2 regions of the Shewanella sp. 0m-6 genome follow, and region 1 is predicted to be linked to the other one. Evidence: predicted binding sites of a transcription regulator. Region 1 holds the regulator's gene; the other holds the start of a gene.
The links. Region 1 encodes sigma-54, which starts transcription at its own class of promoters, with help from an activator protein. Its sites were predicted from a motif close to GTTGGCACGNNNNTNGNNT; they were not measured.
Positions count from the first base shown of each region.

Region 2: the regulator sigma-54 is predicted to act here: its motif matches at 1,811-1,829, upstream of ACVBJC_RS00155 (formate dehydrogenase accessory sulfurtransferase FdhD).

Region 1 covers NZ_JBRIMD010000004.1:197,678-201,870, reverse strand. The annotation lists gene lptA (lipopolysaccharide transport periplasmic protein LptA) at 1-454, shown strand, start outside; gene lptB (LPS export ABC transporter ATP-binding protein) at 451-1,182, shown strand; gene ACVBJC_RS04835 (RNA polymerase factor sigma-54) at 1,319-2,782, shown strand; gene hpf (ribosome hibernation promoting factor) at 2,812-3,099, shown strand; gene ptsN (PTS IIA-like nitrogen regulatory protein PtsN) at 3,102-3,545, shown strand; gene rapZ (RNase adapter RapZ) at 3,753-4,193, shown strand, end outside.
Region 2 covers NZ_JBRIMD010000001.1:31,395-35,587, reverse strand. The annotation lists gene ACVBJC_RS00170 (4Fe-4S binding protein) at 1-349, opposite strand, end outside; gene ACVBJC_RS00165 (DUF3306 domain-containing protein) at 461-1,111, opposite strand; gene ACVBJC_RS00160 (DUF3305 domain-containing protein) at 1,108-1,575, opposite strand; gene ACVBJC_RS00155 (formate dehydrogenase accessory sulfurtransferase FdhD) at 1,860-2,702, shown strand; gene ACVBJC_RS00150 (substrate-binding domain-containing protein) at 2,750-3,655, shown strand; gene ACVBJC_RS00145 (nuclear transport factor 2 family protein) at 3,660-4,031, opposite strand; gene rlmF (23S rRNA (adenine(1618)-N(6))-methyltransferase RlmF) at 4,152-4,193, opposite strand, start outside.

The sequences.
Region 1 (4,193 bases):
GGTGAAAATTGCGGCCGCTAGCCAAGAAGCTGATATCAAGAATAATCAGGTTATCTTTTTTGGGCCTGTCGAAGTCACTCAGGGCACAATCAAGATGAATGCCGATAAGCTACGGGTTTTCTCAAAAGAAGATAAGAGCGGTAAAACGCTTGTGGCGACTGGTAACCCAGCCACTTACACCCAAATAATGGATGATGGACGCCCGGCAACGGCTAGCGCAAAAGAGATCCGCTACGAACTTGCTACGCGCACACTCACCTTAGTAGGCGAAGCCACCCTAGCGCAAGACGGTAGCCAGGTCACAGGTAACCGCATTAAATACAACATCAGTTTGCAACAGCTTATTGCAGAAAGTACTGGCAAGGGCGATGACAGAGTTATCACCATTATTCAGCCTGAAACCTATCAGGAAGAGAAACCAGAATCGCCAGCGAAAAAGCAGGAACAGCAATGAACCAAATCACCTTAAAAGCGGTCAATCTTGCTAAGAGCTATAAAAATCGTGCCGTCGTACAAGATGTTAGCTTAACCGTAAAGACAGGTCAGATTGTTGGTTTGCTTGGCCCAAACGGTGCAGGTAAAACAACGACATTCTACATGGTGGTTGGCCTAGTACAGAGTGATAAGGGTAAGATCTTTATTGATGATGACGATCTTACGCTCGATCCTATGCATTTACGCGCCCGTAAAGGTATCGGTTACCTACCTCAGGAAGCCAGTATTTTTAGAAAGCTGTCAGTACGTGACAACATCATGGCCGTCTTACAGACTCGTCATGACATCAATAACGAGCAACGTGAAGAACAACTTGAGCATCTACTCGAAGAGTTTCATATCACTCACATTCGTGACAGCCAAGGTATGGCATTGTCTGGAGGCGAACGCCGCCGGGTAGAAATTGCTCGGGCACTCGCAGCTAATCCAAAGTTTATCTTGTTAGATGAGCCGTTCGCGGGTGTTGACCCCATTTCAGTTATCGATATTAAAAAAATTATTGAACAACTTAAGAGTCGCGGTCTGGGCGTACTGATCACCGATCATAATGTTCGCGAAACTTTGGACGTTTGTGAGCGTGCTTACATAGTAAGCCACGGAAATCTGATTGCTGAAGGTACACCTGCCGAAATCTTGGACAACCAACAGGTTCGAGCGGTGTACTTAGGTGAACAATTCAGGCTATAGTTAATTCACAGTATGGAAGCTGAAAAACTCAATATGGAATTATTTCCAAAAAAAATCAACGTGTTGAGTTTTTGAGCAACCTTCGCCAGTTCAACGAGCTTTAACGTTTAACTACAGTGTAGGGAATAGCGGTAAAATGAAAGCGTCACTCCAGCTCAAAATGGGTCAACAGCTCACTATGACTCCCCAGTTACAACAGGCCATTCGCCTGTTACAACTGTCTTCTTTAGAGCTGCAACAAGAGATCCAACAAGCATTAGATTCTAATCCGTTACTGGAGCTAGATGAAGAGCAGTCAGATGGCGATATGATCAACGATGAAGATCACTCTGTAAATGACTCTAATAGTGAACTCACCCAAGATAGCGCAAGCGTTGACACCTCCGAAGCCCTCACCCAAGATTCCATGCCCGATGACCTGCCTATGGATACCACTTGGGATGAAGTCTACACCGTTTCCTCTAATGCTAGCTCAGGCGTAAGTCGTGAAGATGACATGCCATTCCAAGGCGAGACTAGCGAAGGCTTATATGAGCATCTTGAGTGGCAAAAGAACCTCACCCCATTTTCAGATAACGATCTTGCTATCGCCACCGCGATTATTGATGCGATCGATGAACGAGGTTATTTAACCCAGAGCTGTGACGAAATTCTCGAAGCGATGGGCGATCCTGAAACTGAACTCGATGAAGTCGAAGCCGTTTTAAAACGAATTCAACATTTTGATCCTATCGGTGTTGCCGCCCGCAACTTAAGTGAATGCCTACTTATCCAGCTAGCACAATATGCCGCAGATACACCGCACATTGAAAATGCAAGATTACTGATTAAAGACTATTTAGACCTTATTGCGGGGCGTGATTTTAGGCAGTTAATGCGTAAAACAAAACTCAAAGAGGATGATTTACGTGAGGCGATCACACTGATCCAAACTCTTAACCCAAGACCTGGGCTTGCCATTGCACGCAGTAAAGATGAATACGTCATTCCCGACGTGTCTGTCAGCAAGAAAAAAGGTCGCTGGGTGGTAGAGCTAAATCCTGACTATATGCCTAAGATTAATGTTAATCAGCATTACGCATCAATGGCGCGTAGCACAACGAATCAGGCCGACGGTCAATTTATCCGTGGCCACCTGCAAGAAGCTAAGTGGTTTATAAAGAGCCTGGAAAGCCGCAACGACACCTTATTGAAAGTGACAAACTGTATCGTCAAATTCCAGCAAGGCTTTTTTGAGTTCGGTGAAGAAGCCATGAAACCTATGGTACTCAATGACATTGCCGAAGCTGTTGAAATGCATGAATCTACCATTTCACGTGTTACCACACAGAAGTACATGCACACCCCAAGGGGCATTTTTGAACTAAAATATTTCTTCTCAAGCCATGTGGGTACCGACGATGGCGGAGAATGCTCATCGACAGCAATTAGGGCATTTATTAAGAAATTAGTCGCAGCTGAAAACCAGAGGAAACCGTTAAGCGATAGCAAAATGGCCCAGCTTCTGGCTGAACAAGGGATTAAAGTTGCTAGACGTACGATTGCAAAATATCGAGAAGCGATGCTGATCCCGCCCTCAAACCAACGTAAGAGTTTATAACTCAAAATTAGGCACATGGAGGATCGATAATGCAAATCAACCTGACAGGACATCACATCGAAATCACCGATTCACTACGCGGTTATGTAGAAGAGAAATTTACAAAGCTTGAACGACATTTCGATCAGATCAATAATGTGCACGTTATTTTGAATGTACAAAAAATGCAGCAGATTGCCGAAGCTAAAATTCACCTTAAAAAAGGGGAAGTATTTGCTATTTCGGAACATGCAGATATGTATGCTGCAATAGACTCCCTGATCGATAAACTAGATCGTCAGGTTATTAAACACAAAGAGAAGCTGACTAAACACTAACGATGGAACTAAGTACCATCCTGCAGCCGGAGTGCACTACCTGCGCCACTCCGGGCAGTAAGAAAAAAGTACTGGAGTTAATCAGTGACATTGCCGCTGTCCAGTACCCAACCCTTTCTTCACAAGAGATCTTTGAAAGTCTCTTGGCACGAGAGAAAATGGGTAGCACGGGAATAGGTAATGGTATAGCGATTCCTCATGGAAGGCTGTCGAATATAGAACGTCCAGTTGCAGTATTGGTTAAATGTGAAGTTCCTATCCCATTTGACTCATTCGATAAGCAGCCTGTCGATATTCTATTTGCTTTATTGGTGCCATCTGATCAGTGTGAGCAACATTTAGCAACACTGTCTTGTATGGCTGAAAAACTCAACGATAAAGCGGTGGTTAAGCAGTTGAGAAAGACCAGCAATGAATCAGAGCTATACCAAGTCATTACCCAATAGCTAACTACTCAGGTCTTTAAGTTATTTATTTTTTTACACAAAAGGTAAATGATTTAAAGACCTAAGTAATTATTACAGCAATATTATTTATTCTTATTCACCCGCTCAACTTCTTGCTTTCAGCCTTAAAAAAGTTAATCTATACACTTACACAATATAACCACAAAAATCATACATTTTGTTTAATGTCTATCAGGTAATCATACGATGAAGCTTGTTTTAGTCTCAGGTCGCTCCGGTTCAGGTAAGTCCGTTCTATTAAGAATGCTAGAAGATCTCGGCTATTATTGTGTCGATAACCTGCCCTTGCCAATGATGGGGACCTTACTCAAAGAGCTATCGGGTAACACTAAGCTTGTCGCCATCAGTGTCGATATTCGTAACCTGCCAGAAAAGAAAGATGAGCTGGTTAAGCACCTCACTTTTCTGCCTGATGGGGTCGAGTTATTAAGCTTTTTCCTTAACTCAAGCGATGAAGTGCTACTTAAACGTTATAACGAGACCCGTCGTCTGCACCCTTTATCGCACGATAACATTTCGCTTAAAGAGGCCATTGCGCTAGAAGGTCGCTTGTTAGAGCCGCTAGCCAACATTGTCGATCATTATATCGATACCTCAAATCTCAACATTTACGATCTTAATGATCAG
Region 2 (4,193 bases), on a different contig from region 1:
GACCTAAGAAACCTTTAATTTCAACAAGCTTGTTGTAATAGCTCTCTACGTCTTCAGCAGCAGTCATTACTTTTTCAAGATGGGCTTCGTCCTGGCTAGTGATTGGCTCGTTCGCCAAAATGGCGCACTTACCCATACTAGACAACTTGTCCGCAGCTAAACGTGCCAAATCTTCTGGCCCGATAACAAGAACATTACCTTCGGTGGTGTAGCTAATGGTCGGTGGGATCAGATTTTGAATCATCTGAGTCCCAGCAAGGACCTTTTGTCGAACCTCTTTGAGTCCAACTTGTGTTTCACTATTGCTCACATTGCGTTCCTGAACAGTTCTTTGGCTGTTTCTGTACATGAGTATCGCTGTTATCTCATCGCGCTTTTCATTAGCACCAGCTTTTATTACTCTCTAAATACAGCAATTCACATACCAAATTTGTGGAAATAAAAACACTCTATAGTGACGTTAAACAACTTTATCGGTCGTAACATCACTGCTTTTTGGTTCATTTTGGGACAAGTCGTCTTTATTGTCGTCCAAAATGTCCGATACAGCTTTTGTATCATTAAGGTGTTCATTCTGATCGGTATTTTCAGCTGCAATCATCTCATCTGATGCTGCCTCAACGCCGTCTTTGGCTCCATTCTCATCATCTTCATCTTTGAAGTTATGGCGGAATACTTTCTTAAATAGCTCAGCAGAGACATCAGCTGTTAGCTTAGGCTGATTACTGTAATCAAGCGCATATTCAAGCAAGCCATCAATTTCGCTGTAGTGTGGCTGCTTCCATAGTGCCTTTAGTGCTGCAGCTTTTGCAGCCGGGTCTACATTAGCGCCCATAAAGCTGGCAAAACTACCACCGACTTCAATTTTTTCAGGATCAGGCAAGTCCTCTGCACGCAAAATCTTATCGGCTTGCGCTTCAGCTTGTGTGTCGTCAGAGGCTGGGGTTGAATCTGATGCTGTTACTTGCTCTGCTTCAGCTTGCTGTTGGGCTGCTAGCGCCTGCTCTTCGGCTTGTTGCTGTGCCGCGGCTTCTGCGGCAGCGACTTCCGCTTCACCCTCAGCCTCTACTTGTTGCTTACGTAAATTCCAGCGGGATAAAAATCCACTCATGTTCTGTCCGCCATGTGGTTAGTACTTGGCCCTTGGTTCTTACGGCGATCCACATGTTTACGGCGATGTGCGCTAATTTCGACTTCACCATGACGAGTAATGAACGCTTCAATCCAGCAGGCAATAGCCTTGGGCATAGGGATGTTTAATACTGGGGTATCAGCTTCTAAACAACCGGCTGCGACATTTTGGTCAGCAGATAAGGCAACTGGGATCCACTCACCTTCGAGCGTTTCATCACAGACGATATACAGCATCGCGTTATCCATATCGATATTGATACGGTAGCTGCCGCGCTCATCTTTGTGTAGCTCAAGTAGAATTAGGTAGGCACCTTCAGGTGCGGCGTGGGTGGCAGGAAGTATCTGATCGACCTCCCACTGTACTGAGGTCCATCTTCCGACTTGCTTCTCGGTCTTCTTAAGAGAAACGTACATTGGCCATTGGCTTTCGGTATGTTGCATTCAGTCTCCGTCTTGCCTGAGGTGGCTGCCGATATAGCAGTCCAACTATATAAATACTCCCCTAAGCTAAAGCAATATATGTGCCATACGATATCAATTAAATAGTTTGAACTAGATCAACTATTCCAAGCAAAGACTAGGACATTTTGTCTAAATAGCAATTACCGATAGGACATAAAAGGGCGACCCTAACACTAGAACTGTGATCTACTGCTAATTTATTCCCCCTATAAAATTAGGTACAGATATTGCTTAGAACTAGGCGCAATTATTCCCTTTAACAGATGATGGGTCACATGACAGCATACAAAAGCAATCCAAAGTTAATTAAAACCAATACTGAAGTCCCTCTTACGATTGCTGTAACCGCCATTAATGAAAATGGTGAAAAAGTAGATAAGTTCATTGCTTGCGAACGCCCTCTCACTGTTTATCTAAATTGGCAGCCTATTGTGACGTTAATGACACTTGGCGCCCGAGCTGAAGCATTGTCATTAGGCTATCTTAAAAACCAAGGATTCATCTCAGATATCAATAAGCTAGAATCTGTCATCGTTGACTGGGATGTGAATTCAGCCGCCATCATTACCAGTGAGAAAATTGAAAATCTAGATGAAAAACTGTCTGAAAAAACCGTCACAACAGGCTGTGGACAAGGTACGGTTTACGGCGACTTTATGACTGGACTTGATGACATTAAGTTACCCACGCCTCAGTTAAAACAGAGCATGATCTATAGCTTGCTTAAAAATATCAGTGCCTACAATGAAACCTACAAAAATGCCGGTGCAGTGCATGGTTGTGGCTTATGCCAAGAAGACCAAATTGTTGGCTTTGTTGAAGATGTCGGTCGTCACAACGCTGTTGATACCTTAGCCGGTGAGATGTGGTTAAACCAAGATTCGGGTAACAACAAACTGTTTTACACCACAGGACGTTTAACCTCTGAGATGGTGATTAAAGTCGCCAAAATGGGGATCCCAGTGGTGTTATCCCGCAGCGGCGCAACACAGATGGGATTAGAACTCGCACAACAGCTTGGAATTACCATGATTGCTCGCGCTAAAGGTCGCCACTTCTTAATTTATAACGGTGCTGAGAATATTGAATTTGATGCAATTGCCTAACCGAATAGACCTAATAACTAGTATTAAATGCGCAACAAGGATTAATCATGACCGAGCCGACTGACCTGATCTATATGAGTGCCAAACAGGTATCTGAGTACCTAGATCTCAATGAGAAGAAAGTCTACTCAATGGCCAACGACCGCATTCTTCCCGCGACTAAAATAACGGGTAAATGGCTATTTCCAAAGATCTTAATCGATAGATGGGTGATGGATTCATGCCACAGCGGCATGCTATCTGATCGTATGCACATCACAGGTAGCGATGACCCACTCTTGTCAATGTTGGTCGCTAGAATGATGTCACAGGTGGGTAAAACCGAGCTCATCAGTTACAGCTCTACTGGTTCACGCTTAGGTTTAGACTTGCTTTCACGAGGTTATGCCGATGTGTGTACTCTGCACTGGGGCAGTGTTGAAGAGCGTAGTGTTCGCCACCCTGCTTTGTTACAGGGTTACGCTAACCACCAGCAATGGGTCATGGTGCACGGCTATACCCGTAAACAGGGCTTAATGATGCGTCCAGACATGCATCACCGCTGTCAGGAGTTGGACAAAGTGTCCCAACAGTCTTGGCGTTGGGTCGCTCGCCAAGCGGGAGCCGGTAGTCAACAACACCTTGAACAGTGGCTGATGAAGCAAGGTGCTTCATTTGAAGAGCTAAATTCAAGTATTGTGGCACAGAGTGAACGAGAGTTAGCGGGTTATATTGCTCGTAACAATGCCGATATCGGTTTTGGCTGTCAGTCGGTGGCACTCGAAAGTGGCTTGAGTTTTGTGCCACTCGTCACAGAGTCTTTTGATTTTGTCATGCCGCAGGGGATCTACTTTAGACGCCAGCTGCAAAGACTTTTCAACTTATTAGCTGAGCCACAAACCCAACAACTAGCAGCTACGCTTGGGGGATATGACTTAACAGATTGCGGTAAGTTACTCTGGAATGGCCAGTAATAAACTAGAACGGCTTACATTGGGTACCTTGATGAAATACCATTTGCCATAAATCTCGATTTTTTCGCCAGATAGAACTGCGAATTGAAAAGCTGATGACATTCTCATCAGCTTTTTTTAATGTAGCTCGATAGGTTACCTGACAAACATCAGGCGCCAACTCTCTCACTGCAAATTGGCTAGTTTCAATCAATGGCATACGTTCATCGGGCAATCTAGAAAGCACTTCCGCTTTGCCAAAGCTATAGCCGCTGGCTGCAAACTCTAGAAAATCATCACTCAGCAAACGCTCCAGCTCAGCACGAGAAGCTCTCACTTCAGGCTTTTGCAGATAGAGTTCTAGCTCAACAAGTAGGTTTTCCAGTTTGAAGTTCACAATAGAATCCCGTAGCGCCAGTAGATTTATCCCTTTATCAGTCTAGGATAGCTTTTGATATTTTTGAAGTATCTCAGGTGCTTATTTAGCGATTAAACCTGACCACCTTCTGAAAGGTTACTACTGCGCATCACGAAACTGTTGCCACAACTCTCTTTGTTC